One region of the Streptomyces doebereineriae genome, then DNA from elsewhere that is predicted to be linked to it. Evidence: riboswitches for the same ligand, from Rfam matches in the RefSeq annotation. Region 1 holds a riboswitch; each other region holds the start of a gene.
What was found. Region 1 has a riboswitch for cobalamin ahead of RNB18_RS15595 (ribonucleoside-diphosphate reductase subunit alpha). Riboswitches for the same ligand answer to the same signal wherever they lie in the genome.
Positions count from the first base shown of each region.

Region 2: it holds a riboswitch for cobalamin, as region 1 does, so the genes downstream of both, RNB18_RS07755 (Nickel transporter NicT) here and RNB18_RS15595 (ribonucleoside-diphosphate reductase subunit alpha) in region 1, are expected to answer to the same signal.
Region 3: it holds a riboswitch for cobalamin, as region 1 does, so the genes downstream of both, RNB18_RS09795 (cobalamin biosynthesis protein) here and RNB18_RS15595 (ribonucleoside-diphosphate reductase subunit alpha) in region 1, are expected to answer to the same signal.

Region 1 is NZ_JAVREZ010000004.1:578,691-583,860, reverse strand. It holds gene RNB18_RS15595 (ribonucleoside-diphosphate reductase subunit alpha) at 1-1,225, opposite strand, end outside; cobalamin riboswitch at 1,350-1,478, opposite strand; gene RNB18_RS15590 (GNAT family N-acetyltransferase) at 1,531-2,028, opposite strand; gene mctP (monocarboxylate uptake permease MctP) at 2,102-3,712, opposite strand; gene RNB18_RS15580 (DUF3311 domain-containing protein) at 3,709-3,960, opposite strand; gene RNB18_RS15575 (YbdD/YjiX family protein) at 4,073-4,270, opposite strand; gene RNB18_RS15570 (carbon starvation CstA family protein) at 4,245-5,170, opposite strand, start outside.
Region 2 is NZ_JAVREZ010000002.1:474,181-479,350, forward strand. It holds gene RNB18_RS07745 (FUSC family protein) at 1-1,067, shown strand, start outside; gene RNB18_RS07750 (ArsR/SmtB family transcription factor) at 1,126-1,473, opposite strand; cobalamin riboswitch at 1,555-1,760, shown strand; gene RNB18_RS07755 (Nickel transporter NicT) at 1,790-2,884, shown strand; gene RNB18_RS07760 (alpha/beta hydrolase) at 2,934-3,911, opposite strand; gene RNB18_RS07765 (oxidoreductase) at 3,923-4,738, opposite strand; gene RNB18_RS07770 (nucleoside hydrolase) at 5,009-5,170, opposite strand, start outside.
Region 3 is NZ_JAVREZ010000003.1:46,257-51,426, reverse strand. It holds gene RNB18_RS09800 (cobyric acid synthase) at 1-557, opposite strand, end outside; gene RNB18_RS09795 (cobalamin biosynthesis protein) at 554-1,495, opposite strand; cobalamin riboswitch at 1,597-1,736, opposite strand; gene RNB18_RS09790 (inorganic phosphate transporter) at 1,794-3,008, opposite strand; gene RNB18_RS09785 (lysozyme) at 3,162-3,911, opposite strand; gene RNB18_RS09780 (class II aldolase/adducin family protein) at 4,105-4,794, shown strand; gene RNB18_RS09775 (alpha/beta hydrolase) at 5,127-5,170, shown strand, end outside.

The DNA of each region.
Region 1 (5,170 bases):
CGGTCTGCGCGAGGGTGCGCATCATGCGGCCGTAGAGGTCACGGGCGGGGATCGTCTTCTTCGCGAGCCCCGCGGCCTCGGCCTTCCGGTACGCGGCGTCGAACTCCTCGCCCCACAGGTCGACCAGCTCGGGCACGTCGGCGGGGGAGAAGAGGGACCACTCGGCGTCCGCGTTCACCCGGCGCATGAACTCGTCCGGGACCCAGTGCGCGAGGTTCAGGTTGTGTGTACGACGGGCGTCCTCACCGGTGTTGTCCCTGAGCTCGAGGAACTCCTCGATGTCGGAGTGCCAGGTCTCCAGATAGACCGCGGCCGCGCCCTTGCGCCGGCCTCCCTGGTTCACGGCGGCGACCGAGGCGTCCAGCGTCTTCAGAAACGGGACGATGCCGTTGGAGTGTCCGTTGGTGCCGCGGATCAGCGAACCGCGGCTGCGGATACGGGAGTACGACAGACCGATGCCGCCGGCGTGCTTCGAGAGGTTGGCGACCTGGTGGTAGCGGTCGTAGATGGAGTCGAGCTCGTCCTTCGGGGAGTCGAGGAGGTAGCAGGACGACATCTGGGGGTGCCGGGTGCCGGAGTTGAAGAGGGTGGGGGAGGAGGGGAGGTAGTCGAGGCGGCTCATCAGCGCGTAGAGCGCGGCGACCTCGTCCAGGGCCCTGACCGTGTCGTCCTCGGCGAGGCCGGACGCCACCCGGAGCAGGAAGTGCTGGGGCGTCTCGATCACCTTGCGGGTGAGAGGGTGCCTGAGGAGGTACCGGCTGTGGAGGGTCCGGAGGCCGAAGTAGCCGAAGCGGTCGTCGGCGTCGGTGTCGACCAGAGCGTCGAGCCGCTCGGCGTGGACCCGCACGAACTCGGCGGTGCGGTCGGCGATGAGGCCCTCGCGGTGTCCCACGGCGACCGATCCGGTGAACGAGGTGACGCCCTGCGAGGCGGCCTCCGCGGCGATACTGATGGTCAGCAGCCGGGCCGCCAGCCTGCTGTAGGCGGGGTCCTCGGAGATGAGGCCGGCCGCCGCCTCGGTGGCCAGCTCGCGCAACTCCGCGACCATTTCGGGGGAGGCCCCACGCGAGGACCGGCCGCGCAGCGCGGCCGCGGCGACCCTGCCGGGGTCGGCGTCGGGGAGGTCGGCGGTCAGCGCGGTCAGGGTCCGCAGCAACGCGGTTCCGGGACCGTCATCGTCCACAAAGGTGGTCGCTGAAGCCGGTTCGGCTGGCGCGATGGTCACGTGGGGCACTCCCTCGCTGGGCACGGGGCCTTGCGGAGGGCAGGGGGCAGCACACGAGCGCACACGGCGTCGCGTCCACCGGCCCATTCCACGAGGCCCGGACGTCAGGACACCCGGGCCGTTTGGCTCGGGCGTGCTGTCGGCAGGTCCTCGGACTGACTCTCATGTGTGCCTATGCACGCATGAGTACACCGTTGCGGGACAGTTCCGGATTCATACCGGATTCCCCTGCGGCGACAGCGAGCATGAGCATACATCTTGTGCCGGGTGAGGAAAGCAGGCCCATATGTTGTGTCGCGGTGACTTCACAGCGTCAACTCATAGGTGAGAAGCGTGAAGTCGTCGCCGGGTATCGGGTTCCAGTCGCGCTCGGGGGCGCGGGAGAAGCCGAGGCGTTCGTAGATGCGGTGGGCGGTGTGCATCGTGGGCTGGGTGCACAGGACGACGCCGGTGGCCGTGCCGCTCGCGCGGTCGACGCAGGCCTGAACGAGGGCCTGTCCGATGCCTCTGCCCCGGGCCGCGTGCGCCACCGCGAGCATGCGGATCTCTGCCTCTCCGGGGCGGGCGAGGTCGGCCATGGGGCCGCCGGACGGGACGAAGGTGACTCCGCCGAGGAGGTCGTCGTTCTCCGTGGCCACCAGGACGTCCGCGGCGGACGCCCTCTTGGCCACGTCCTTGAGTTCTTCGAGGTACCAGTCGCTCTCACCGAACAGGAGGAGGCCGTCCTGGAGGTAGGCCTGGGCAGTGATCTGGCCGAGGGGTTCGTAGTCGGCGGGTACCGCGGGGCGGATCAGGATGTCCATGCGGGTGAGTGTGCCCGACGGATACGGCGACGGGCCGCCGGGCGAGAACTCCGACGGCCCGTGCACTCCGTGACTAGTGGGTCTTACCCGCGGTCGCCGGCGGAAGCTCCACCTGGACCCCCGGGTCGCCCGCGTCCGCCGTGTAGTCCTCCGGGCTGGTCTCGTCCACGCCGTCGGGGACCTTGGCCGCCTTCAGGGCGAAGGTCAGGACCACCGTCACGACGACGTTGAGCACGAACGCCGTCAGGCCGATGTAGCCGATCTCGCCGATGCCGGGGATCTCCTTCGCGGAGCCGCCGAAGTGCTTCTGCGTCGGGGAGGCGACGCCGTACGCGGCGACCGTGCCGTAGATCATGCCGACCGCCCAGCCGGCGAGCAGGGCCCAGCGGTGGCACCAGCGGGTGAAGAGGCCGCCGACCAGGGCCGGGAAGGTCTGGAGGATCCAGATGCCTCCCAGGAGCTGGAAGTTGATGGCGACCGTCTTGTCCATCGTGAGGACGAAGACCAGCGCGCCGACCTTCACCAGCAGGGAGACCAGCTTGGAGACCTTGGTCTCCTGCGCGGGCGTGGCGTCCGGCTTGATGAAGTCCTTGTAGATGTTGCGGGTGAACAGGTTCGCGGCCGCAATCGACATGATGGCCGCCGGGACCAGCGCGCCGATGCCGATCGCCGCGAAGGCCACGCCCGCGAACCAGTCCGGGAACATGTCCTCGAACAGCTGCGGGATCGCCAACTGCGGGTTGGTGACCTTGACTCCGGCCGCGATCGCCATGAAGCCGAGCAGCGCGAGCAGGCCCAGCATCAGCGAGTACAGCGGCAGGATCGTGGTGTTGCGGCGGATCACCTCACGGCTGCGGGAGGAGAGCGTCGCTGTGATCGAGTGCGGGTACATGAAGAGCGCGAGTGCCGAGCCCAGCGCGAGGGTGGCGTACGTCCACTGGCCCGCCTCCAGCGGGACGAGGCCGCCGGCCTTGGCCGCCGTGTACTTCTCGCTCGCCGCGCCGAAGACGTCGTCGAACCCGCCCAGCTTGATCGGGATGTAGATGATCGCCACCGCGATGACGATGTAGATCAGCGTGTCCTTCACGAACGCGATCAGGGCAGGGGCCCGGAGGCCGGAGGAGTACGTGTAGGCCGCGAGGACACCGAAGGCGATCAGTAGCGGGAGGTCCTTGACGAACCAGTTGGTGTTCTCGCCGCCGCCGACGCCCATCACGTCCAGCACCGCCTGGATACCGACCAGTTGGAGCGCGATGTACGGCATGGTCGCGAGGATGCCGGTGACCGCCACCGCCAGCGACAGGCCCTTGGAGCCGAAGCGGCCGCGCACGAAGTCCGAGGTCGTCACGTATCCGTGCTTGTGGGAGACCGACCACAGCCGGGGCAGGAACGTGAAGATCAGCGGGTACACCAGGATGGTGTACGGCACCGCGAAGAAGCCGGCCGCGCCCGCCGCGTAGATCGCCGCGGGCACCGCGACGAAGGTGTACGCCGTGTAGAGGTCGCCGCCGAGCAGGAACCAGGTGACCCAGGTGCCGAACGACCGCCCGCCCAGACCCCATTCGTCGAGGCTTTGCTCGTTCTCGGCCTTGCGCCAGCGCGAGGCCAGGAAGCCCATGACCGTGACGGCCAGGAAGAAGATGATGAAGACGGCGAGTGCCACGCCGTTGACGCCGTCGTTCACTTGGAACCTCCGTGGCGGGCACGCTGGTCACGCTGCCACAGCTTGTACGCGGTCATCGTCAGCGCGGTGGAGATCAGCACCCACAGCATCTGGTACCAGTAGAAGAACGGGATGCCGATGAACGTGGGGTCGACCTTGGCGTACGAGCCGACCCACAGCATCGCCACGAACGGGGCGACGAGGCACAGGGCGATGACCACCCTTGCCGGTGTCACCACCGGCGGTCTCACTTCAGGTGCGTCCGACATTCCGCGACTCCGTCCCCTGGCTGATCACCTGTAACGCGCAGGCAATCTAGGTCACGGTGTCAGGTGAGCGGAAGACCTCGTCCGCATATCGGTATGTCGATTCTGTGAAGCATCAACAGCAGCGGAAGCCTTGGCGGGGATCTTCTTCCTGACGTTCCGTCCGCATCCGTTCGAACGCCCGCCGTGTCGGTACCGGCGCCTGCGGGTGGCCCTGGCGCACATGCGCGACATAGCGGTCGTACGCCGACTCGTCGGTCAGTTCGCGGACGTACCAGCGCACGGCCCTAAACGCCCGTCGGAGTGACCGCATCCCGCGCCTCCTCCCTCTCTTCCCGGGTCGGGATCAGACCGGCCGGGGCCAGGATCTTCGACTCGACGTACGGCGCCTCGCTGAGCGTGGACAGCGCGGGACGGCGCAGGTGCCGGACGCAGACCCGCAGGGCGTCGGCGATCACCACCACGATCAGCAGGGCGAGGACGGCCGTGAGGACGCCGTCGACCGTGGAGTTGGTGACCACGGTGTGCATGTCGTCCATGCTCTTGGCGGGCGGCAGGACCTTGCCGTCGTCGATGGCGTCCTGGAACACGGACCGCTGCTTGAAGAAGCCGACCTTGGGGTCACTGGAGAACACCTTCTGGAAGCTGGCCGTGAGCGTCACGGTCGCGTCCCAGACGAGCGGAATCCCGGTGATCCAGGCCCACTTGAGGCGCCCCGACTTCACCAGCAGCGTGGTGCAGACGGCCAGTGCGACCGCGGCGAGCAGCTGGTTGGAGATACCGAAGATCGGGAAGAGCTGGTTGATCCCGCCGAGCGGCTCGTGGACGCCCACCCACAGGAAGTAGCCCCACAGCGCGCACACGATCGCGCTGGTCAGAACCAGTCCCGGCTTCCAGCTGATGTTCTTGAACGGCCGGTGGACGTTGCCCAGCATGTCCTGGAGCATGAACCGGCCCACGCGCGTCCCCGCGTCCAGCGCGGTCAGGATGAACAGTGCCTCGAACATGATCGCGAAGTGGTACCAGAAGGCCCTGAGGCTCCCGCCGGTGACCTTGGAGAAGATCTCCGAGACGCCGACGGCGAGGGTCGGGGCGCCGCCGGTGCGGGACAGCAGGGTGGCCTCCTCGACGTTCTTCGCCGCCTGGGCGAGCTCGGCGGGGGAGATGGAGTAGCCCCAACCGGTCACCACCTGCGAGGCGTTCTCGACGGTCG
Region 2 (5,170 bases), on a different contig from region 1:
TGTTCGAGCTCAACCCCGTGGGGCTCAACTGGCCGCGAGGGGTGCTGTTCCTGGATATGGCGCTGGTGCCGCTGGTCGTCTTCAGGGCGATCGGGCATGAGCAGTACTTTGTCAGCGCTTTGTTCGGCCTGCTGTTCGCGTGGCTGGCTGACCCGGGAGGCGGCTACGGGCACCGCGCGTCGCACATCGCCGTCTTTGCGCTGATCGGCGCAGGATTGACCGCGCTGGGGTTCGGCATCGGGGGAGAGGCCTGGGGCTGGCTGGTGCTTGCGACTTTCGCGGTCACGCTGGTGGCCGGACTGTCGGTCGCATTCGGGGTGCACAGGTTCATTGCCGCCGTGCTTCTGAACCTTTGGTTCATCGTCGCCCTCGGGCTCGCGTTCAGCCTTCATCATTCCGCCCGCATCACCAGTTACACCTGGGCTCAGGTGCTCGCCTGGACCGGAGGGGCGGCGCTGTGGATCGTGATGACGTTCGTCGGGTGGCTGATCCGCGGGCGCCAGGACCGACCCCAGCCGGTCGCGGAGTTCCCTGGCGACACCTCGCGGCGGAAGCTGACCCGGCCGCTGATCATGTTCGCGGTGATCCGCGCTCTGGTCATGGCCGGCAGCGTCGCGCTTGCGTTCGGACTCAACCTGTCGCACGGCACCTGGCTGCCGATCGCTGCCATGATCGCGATGAAGCCGAGCCTGGAGCAGGCCACGCTCGTATCCGCGCAGCGTCTCGTCGGCGCGCTGATCGGCGCGGCCGCGGCTGCGCTGCTGCTGTTGGTGCCCACCAGTGAACACGGACTCAGGCTTTTCGCGGTCGAGCGCGGACTCGAAGTGGTCGCGTTCGTCCTGTTCATGCACGGGGTGGCGATTCAATTCTGGAACTACGCGCTCTACTCCGCGGCCATCGCCATGGGAACGCTCATCTTGGTGGACCTTCCGCAGCCCTCGGACTATGCCGCCGAGGGCTACCGGGTGCTGTGGACGGTGTGCGGCGTGGGGATCGCTCTGCTGGTCATACTGCTTGCAGGCCTGCTCGCCAAGCACACGGCCAAAGCGCCGCAGCAACCAGCCTGAACGCAAGCTTCCGGCGCGTCGGGCAGTGGGTTGACCTGCGGCACGTACCTCCACCGGCTCAGGACACCTGCGTCAGCAGCCCCCGCACCTCCTCGTCCACCACCCGGTACCGCACCACCCGCCCCTCCTTCTCCCCCGCCACCACCCCGGCCGCCCGCAGCAGCCGTAGCGCCTGGGAGACGGCGGGGTCGTTCATCCCCGTTGCGATCGCGAGGTCGGAGACCGCCAGCGGGCCGGTCCGGTGCAGGGCCAGGAGCAGGGAGAGGCGGTTCGGGTCGGCCAGGAGGGCGAAGCGGTCGGACCAGGTGCGGACGTGTCCCGGGTCGCCGATCGCGGCGATGGCGTCGCACACCCGGTGTCCGTCGATCGTGCGGCGGTCGGCTCGGTCGGCCGGGACGAGGTGCATGGGGCTCATCCTCGCAGGAGGCCCTGTGTGATCTTCCATACCTGCGCAGGTGTGCAGCTATGCAGGAGCGCCCGCCCCCGCCTACGGTGGGCGGGCCGTGGTGCTCGGGAAGCCGGTGACGACCCCTCAAGGGTCAAGTCCGGTGCGGCCCTCGCCACTGTGATCGGGGAGTTTCCCTCCCACGTCCCTCGCGGGACAGCCACTGGCCGTCACCATCAGGCCGGGAAGGCGGGCAGGGAAACGCACGACCCGTAAGCCAGGAGACCGGCCACGGCAGCTCACGCGTTCATCCACGAGGTGCTGGAGTGACCACCGTATGACTGATCCTGCGCTGCCCGAGACCGCCGCCGCCTCCTTCCGCTGGCGCCGCGAGGACACCGTCAAGACGGCGGGTCTGATGGCCGCGATAGCCGCCCTGCACGTCGTCGCCTTCGGCATCCTCTTCCTGCTGGTCGTCCCGGAGCACTACGAGGTGGGCGACAAGGCCTTCGGCATCGGACTCGGCATCACCGCGTACACCCTCGGTATGCGGCACGCCTTCGACGCCGACCACATCGCCGCGATCGACAACACCACGCGCAAGCTGATGGCGGACGGCAAGCGGCCGGTGTCCGGAGGGTTCTGGTTCGCGCTCGGGCACTCCAGTGTCGTGGTCCTGCTCGCCGCACTGATCGCCGGCGGCACCCAGCTGGCCGGCAAGGTCATGAACGAGGGGTCAAGCACCCACCAGGTCCTCGGATTTCTCGGTACGACGGTCTCCGGGTCGTTCCTCTATCTCATCGCCGCTCTCAACCTGGTCGCCCTGATGGGCATCCTGAAGGTCTTCCGGGCGATGCGGGAGGGGACGTACGACGAGAAGGAGCTGGAGCAGCATCTCGACTCGCGCGGGTTCATGAACCGGATCCTCGGGCGGCTCACCAAGTCCATCACCCGGCCGGGGCAGATGTTTCCGCTGGGCTTCCTGTTCGGGCTCGGCTTCGACACGGCCACGGAAGTGACCCTGATGGTGATGGCCGGGTCGGGTGCGGCCGCGGGGCTTCCCTGGTACGCCATCCTCTGTCTGCCGCTGCTCTTCGCCGCCGGCATGAGCCTGTTCGACACCCTCGACGGCACGTTCATGAACTTCGCCTACCAGTGGGCCTTCTCCAACCCCGTCCGCAAGGTCTTCTACAACCTCGCCATCACCGGGCTGTCCATCGCGGTCGCCTTCTTCATCGGCACGATCGAGCTCGTCGGCGTCCTGCATGACAAGTTCGACCTCACCGACGCCCTCACCACTTGGATCGCCGACATCGACCTCGACAACGTCGGCTACGTCATCGTCGGCCTGTTCGTGGTGGTGTGGGCGGCGGCGATCGCCTACTGGCGGCTCGCGAAGGTGGAGCAGCGGTGGGGCGTCAGCAGTTCTTGAGGGACCGGATGGGGCATCGGGTGGGTGGCGGATCACCTTTCGGTCGGTCTCACAGTGCGCCCTTCAGCGCTGCTGCCTGCCTGCGCCAGAACTCCCGCGAGATCTCGGCCTTGGGAAACACGAGGTCGAAGCCGTGGAAAGCGCCGGGGATGACGTCGAGGTCGCAGGGAACGCCGCTGTCACTGAGCCGGCGCGCGTACTCGACGTCCTCGTCGTGGAAGAGGTCGAGGGTGCCGACGCCGATCCAGGCCGGAGGAAGACCGGTGAGATCCTCGCGGCGTGCGGCGGCCGAGTACGGGGAGACGTCGGGGCCCGCGACGGCGTCGCCGAGGTAGGACGACCAGCCGTACCGGTTGCTCTTGGGCGTCCAGACGCGCACCTTGAGGCTGTCCAGGTCGGTTCTCGTCGTCGTGCGGTCGTCCAGCATGGGGTAGAGGAGCAGTTGGAACGCCGGCCGGATCTCGGCCCGGTCATGGGCGAGCAGTGCGAGGGCCGCGGCGAGTCCGCCGCCTGCGCTGGCACCGCCGATCGCGATGCGATCGACGTCGATGTGCAGGTCGTCCGCTCGATCGGCCAGTCCGCGCAGCGCGGCGTAGGCGTCCTCGACCGCGGCGGGCGCGGGATGGTCCGGCCCCAGTCGATAACGGACCGCGGCGACGGTGATGCCGAGTTCGCGGGCGAAGGCGATGTTCGTTCGGTCGTCCTGCTCGGGAGCGCCGAAGATCAGTCCGCCTCCGTGGATCCAGAGCAGCGCCGGAGCCGCTGCCTTCAGGCCGGTCGGCTGGAAGACGCGAAGCGAGACGGACGGTGCGCCCTTGGGCCCGGGCACGAGGATCTCCTGGACCGAGACGTCCGGTCCCGGGTCGGTCGCGCGCCACTTCACACTCCGCACGAGGCGCGACGACAGACGGCCGTAGGACACATTGGGGATGAAGCGACCTCGTCTGAGATCGGGGTGGAAGGTGGTCATTGGGTCCTCAGTTCTGTGGGAAGGCCGGCGCAGCAGCTGCGTGAGACTGGCGTCCATGCGCCGAACTGTCAGTTCGGCATCCGGTTGAACCTGCGGACGATGCGGTCGAAGATCCGGGCCGGTAGGACGCGGTGGAACACGCTGATGCCGGCGGCCGTCGTGCCGGCGGTGCGCCGCAGTTTCGGGTTGCGGTCGGTGGCCGCCGCGACGATGACCTTGGCCACGGTGGCGGGATCGTCGCCGCCGCTGAGGTTCTTGGCCAGCACCTCGTCGAAGGTGCGCCGTCCCGACGCGTAGAGCGGCATGGGGGTGTCGCCCTGCACGCTGTGGTCCCCGAACGGGGTGTTGATCGGGCCGGGCTCGACGAGCAGGATCCGCACGCCGTGCTCGCGGACCTCGTGGTCCAGCGACCCGGAGTAGCCCTCGACCGCGTGCTTGGTCGAGGTGTAGATGGACATGAACGGGCTGGGCACGAACCCGCTGAGGGAGGAGACGTTGATGACGCGTCCGCTGCGCTGCGTGCGCATGTGCGGCAGCACCGCCCTGGTCATCCGCATGATGCCGTAGACGTTGACGTCGAAGACCTCCTGCGTCCGGGCGACGGAGAACTCCTCGCCGGCGCCGTTGGCGCCGACGCCGGCGTTGTTGACCAGGACGTCGACACGCCCGAACCGGTCGATCACCTGCTTGACCACGGAGGCGACCGATTCGTCACTGGTCACGTCGAGGTCGAGGTAGGCCACCCCGGCGGGCGCACTGACCCGCGCGGTGTTGCGGGCGGTCCCGATCACCTCGAAGCCCGCCGCGGCGAAGGCACGGGCCGTCTCCTTGCCGACCCCCGAAGAGGCACCGGTCACCAGCACCACCGGCCGAGTTGTCGCCATCACGAGCTCCCTAGACTTTGACGTACGTTCGTATGTCTTACGTTCGTACGACTATAGGGGGATCCTCGATCGATGGCAAGGGGTCACGCGGAAACCGTCGGCCGATCTACGACACAGAGTCCCTTTAGTCCACTTTTCTTATTTTTCTCACTATATGCCTGCCTGGCTACCGCGTCGGCGAACCACGAGCGCCGGTCCTGCGTGCATGGCAAGAGACCAGGACGGCCTGCTTCACCGTTCCGTTTCGCAGCGTGATCCGCGGGACATGCCTCAGGCCCCCTCCACCGCCGTCAGCCACAACTTCACGTACCGCTCCACGTCGACGCCCAACGCCACGTCCACGAGGGTCACTTCACGTTCGCCCCCGTGGATCTCGGACTCCCCGGGCCGGCGGCGGCGGTCGACGACGGTCTGGCCGCGGGTCGGGCCCGG
Region 3 (5,170 bases), on a different contig from region 1:
GGGGACAGCAGCGCGACGGTCCCGAAGAAGGAGGCGAAGACACCCCCGCGGTCGATGTCGCCCACGACCAGCACGGGCAGCCCGGCGTTCCGGGCGATCCCCATGTTGACGATGTCGGTACGCCGCAGGTTGATCTCGGCCGGACTGCCGGCCCCCTCACAGATCACCGCGTCATACGTGCCCCGCAACTCGCCGAGACAGTCGAGCACGGTCCCGAGAAGCTTCTGCTGCCGCCCGCCGTGATAACCGCGGGCGCTCAACTCCCCGACCGGCTTCCCGAGCAGCACGACCTGACTGCTCTGCTCACCACCGGGCTTGAGCAGCACGGGATTCATCAGCGCGGTGGGCTCGACCCGGCAGGCCTGCGCCTGCATGGCCTGGGCCCGCCCGATCTCGGCGCCCTCGCGGGTGACGAAGGAGTTGAGGGACATGTTCTGCGCCTTGAACGGCGCGACCTTCACCCCCTGCCGCACCAGCCAACGGCAGATCCCGGCGGTGACGACACTCTTGCCGGCGTCCGAGGTGGTTCCGGCGACGAGAAGACCCCCGCCACTCATGCCGTACGCCCCTTCACGAAGGCCCGCGCGGCGACCCCGACGCCGAGCGCGAGCAGCCCTACGCGCCGTGACAGCCGTACGGCGCGCTCGATGTCGTACGTGGCGACGGCGCGCCCTCGTTGATTCAGCACCGGCCGATGCTCGACCCGCCCCGCGTACGAGAGGGTCCCTCCCAGCCGGACACCCAGCGCCCCCGCGAACGAGGCCTCGACGGGCCCGGCGTTGGGGCTCGGATGCTTCGGTGCGTCCTCCCGCCAGGCCCGCACGGCACCGCGCGGACTGTCACCGGCCAGGGCGGCGAGTACCGCGGTCAGCCGCGCCCCCGGCCACCCGGCGAGGTCGTCGAGCCGGGCCGAAGCCCACCCGAAGCGGCGGTAGATGACCGACCTGTGCCCCACCATGGCGTCGAGCGTGTTCACGGCCCGGAACCCGAGCAGCCCCGGCACCCCGGCGACGGCCCCCCACACGAGCGCCCCCACGACGGCGTCGGAGGTGTTCTCGGCGACGGACTCCACGACGGCCCGCGCGATCCCGTCGGCGTCGAGAGCCTGAGGATCGCGCCCACACAGATGCGGCAGCCGGTCCCGGGCCGCCTCGACGTCTCCGGCCTCCAGCGCCCGCCCGATGACCCGGGCCTCCCGCACGAGTGAAGTCCCGCCCACGACGGCCCAGGTGGCGGCGGCGGTGAGGGCGACGGAAGCGGTACGGGACGGACGTACGACGTTCTCCGCCACGGCACCGAGCCCCACCGCACCACCCACACACACGGCGGTGTGCAGCGCACCCCAGCCCCGGTGGTCCCGCCACAACATCCGCTCCACGGCGCCCGCGGTCCGTCCGAACGCGGCGACCGGATGCCCACGACGGGGGTCACCGAGCAGAAGGTCACCGATCAGACCGGCGGCGGCGCCGTACGCGAAGACGCGATCGGCACGCACCGGCTCAGCCGATCGCGGGGTCGTTCAAGTGCCTGGAACTGCAGGTGGATCGGCAGGCGAGCATCGCGTCATGTCCTCACTCAGGGTGTCCACGCCCTGGTTCGACGAGTCCGGCGGCGAGAGTTCCTGGCTCCCGGGGCTACCTACCCCGGTGACAGTGGCGGGACCGCGCCGGATTCGCACCGGCTTCCTCTTCTGCCGCCGTATATGGCTCCGGCAGTCCACCACGGCCCTTCGAGAACCGTCAACTTGCTTCTGACCTGCGGCGGGGGAGTGTGCAGAACCCCACATCGCCGGTTCATGGAAGACGGCCGGGCGGGGCCGGGATCGTGGCGGTGAGGGTCTCGGTCACCGTGCCCGCGGGAGGCGGGGTCACGGCGGCGATCGCCGTGGTCACCACGCCGGCCGGCTCGTCGGTGTGGTTGACGTTGGACGCGTCCACGACCTCGCGGCGCGAGATCTTCCAGATCGCCGCGCTGGAGACGACGAGGAAGACCGCCACGACCGCCGTACCCCAGTCGCCGAGGTCCGTGACCGACTCGGCCAGGGCGCCCACCAGGGCCGCCGCCGGGAGCGTCAGGCCCCAGGCGACGAACATGCGGGTGGCCGTGGACCAGCGGACGACGCCGCCCTTGCGGCCGAGGCCGGCACCCATCACCGAACCGGAGACGGAGTGCGTGGTGGAGAGGGAGAAGCCGAGGTGGGACGAGGCCAGGATGACCGTGGCCGCGCTGGTCTGGGCGGCGAAGCCCTGCTGCGGCTGGAGGTCGGTCAGGCCCTTGCCCATGGTGCGGATGATGCGCCAGCCGCCGAGGTAGGTGCCGAGCGCGATGGCGAGACCCGCCGAGAGGATGACCCAGGTGGGCGGGTCGGAGTCGGGCGCGACGACACCGCCGGCGACCAGGGCGAGGGTGATGATGCCCATCGTCTTCTGCGCGTCGTTGGTGCCGTGGGCCAGCGAGACCAGGCCGGCCGAGGCGATCTGGCCGGTGCGATAGCCCTTCGCGGCGGCCTTGCCGTCGGCCTTCTTGCCCAGGGTGTAGGAGAGGCGGGTGGCCAGCATGGCGGCGACGCCCGCGACGATCGGTGCCGCGATCGCCGGGATCAGGACCTTGGTGACGAGCGCGTCGCCGTGGACCGCGCCCATGCCCGCCGAGGCGATGGTGGCGCCGATCAGACCGCCCATGAGGGCGTGCGAGGAACTGGAGGGCAGGCCCACCAGCCAGGTCAGCAGGTTCCAGAGGATCGCGCCGACCAGGGCGGCGAAGATGACCTCGGGACGGATGCCGGTCTCGTCGACGAGACCCTTGGAGATCGTGTTGGCGACCTCCACCGAGAGGAAAGCGCCCACAAGGTTGAGCACGGCGGACATGGCCACCGCGACCTTGGGCTTGAGTGCACCGGTCGAGATGGTGGTGGCCATCGCGTTGGCGGTGTCGTGAAAACCGTTCGTGAAATCGAACGCGAGTGCGGTTACCACCACAATCGCGAGGATCAGCGAGAAGTTTTCCATTTACCCAGGCAATCGTTCGAGGTCATTGGCGCATTGAACGTAGGTAACCTGGATGAACGGAAGGTGAACTGAGGCGGGCCGTGCGGTGACCGGATTCTTCCGCTACGGCGGTGCCGGACCTCGTGGCCCCCGCGCGACCCGTACGCCCCACGGCTATGCCCCCGTGGCGAACCTCCTCAGCTGATTCGCCGACCCGTTGAAGAGATTCTGGTCACCCGGCAGACTGCCGCTGTTCTCGTACTGCCAGATCGTCCAGTACGACCACCCGGCGGGCAGCGTTCCCACGTCCGCCGAGTTGTAGCGGGCCACCCACAGCGCGTGGTCGAAGGCGAAGGCGCCGCTGCCACCCGTACACGTGTTCCACCAGTGGGCGGTCGTGTAGAGCACCGGGCGGCGGCCGGTGAGCCGCTTCACCTCGTTGCTGAAGGACTTGATCCAGCCGACCAACTGCGCCTTGGTCATGCGGTAGCACTTGTGCTTCTTGTCGTACGGGTTGTACTCGATGTCGAGCGCGGGCGGCAGGGTCCAGCCGTCCGCGGACCAGGCGCCGCCGTTGCGTACGAAGTACGCGGCCTGCGTCCTGCCCGACGACTTGTCCGGCAGTGCGAAGTGGTACGCCCCGCGGATGATGCCCGCGTCGCGCGCGCCGTTGTACTGCTGACCGAAGTGTGGATTGCGGTAGTTCGTGGACTCGGTCGCCTTGACGTAGACGAACTTGGCGCCCTTGGCCCTGGCCTTCTGCCAGTCGACGTTCTTCTGGTGCGAAGAGACGTCGTGCCCCTTGGGCGGGCTCGCCGCCGAGGCGGGTGTCCCGACTAGCGCCGTGCCTCCCACGGTGAGCGTGGCCACGGACACGGCCAGGGCGCGGGTTCGGTGACGGGCAGGCTTGCGATCACGGGCCATGTGTCCCCCCGGAATGGCGTCGTGCACAACAAAGCCCAGAGATTACTGGAAGATAATCGAATTGCGGGCGATCTCCGGCCAAGCCATGAGAGAGGGGCGCGTATACGGAAATGCGCCCTTTCGGAGCTCGGGTGTGCGCCCTACAGTGCCCCGGCCCGAGGCGATCCGGCGCCACGGCTGGCAGGATCGCGGCATGGCTGAGGAACGGCGGGATCCACGGGACGTACGGGGTGTCGGTGCCGAGGAGGCGGACGCCTGGGAGGAGTTGGTCGACGCCGCCCGCCGGACGGTGTCCGACGGACTGGTCGTCGGAACCTCCGGGAACGTCTCGGTGCGCGTCGCGGACACGGTCCTGGTCACGCCCTCGGGCGTCCCCTACGACCGCCTCACGCCGGACGACGTGACAGGCGTCGACCTCGACGGCCGACAGGTCCTCGGCAGCCTGGTCCCGACGAGCGAACTCCCCATGCATCTCGCCGTCTACCGCAGCACCGACGCCCGCGCGGTCGTCCACACCCACGCGGTGCACGCCACCGCCGTCTCCACGCTGGTGTCCGAGCTCCCCGCGATCCACTACATGACCGGCGCGCTCGGCGGCGCCGTCCGGGTCGCCCCCTATGCCACCTACGGCACCGACGAGTTGGCCGAGAACATGCTCCACGCCCTCGCCGACCGCTCCGCCTGCCTCCTCCAGAACCACGGCACGATCACCTACGGCAGCACCCTCGCCCAGGCCTACGACCGCACAGCCCAACTGGAATGGATGTGCCACCTGTGGCTGACGGCCCGCGCGGTACCGGGCCTGACCCCGAACCTGCTGACGGAGGAACAGGTGGCGGAAGCGGGGGAGCGGTTGCGGGGGTACGGGCAGCGCGGGGCTTGAACGGGGCGCCTATGGGGGTGCCGGGTCGGGTTGTCGGGCGGCTGCGGGCGGGTGGGGGCTGGTCGCGCAGTTCCCCGCGCCCCTGGGGAGTTGCAGTCACCGGCCCCACGACGAACCGCTCGCCGCACCGTGCGCCACGACGGGCCGTTGGCCGCGTACGGAGCGCAGGGGACGGACACCCCCCACCCCGGCCCCGACCCACCAACCGAACCCCACGCGCTACACAAGCCCCCACCGGGGCCGCACCCGCGCAGGCCCCCGCAGGCACCCCCGCCCAACCGCCGGAGGCACGCCCACTGGCCGTCGGCCGGGTCCGACAGGACACTGAAGGTGTGCGTACTGTCAAAGCGACGGCCGCTGCCGTCACCGCAGCCCT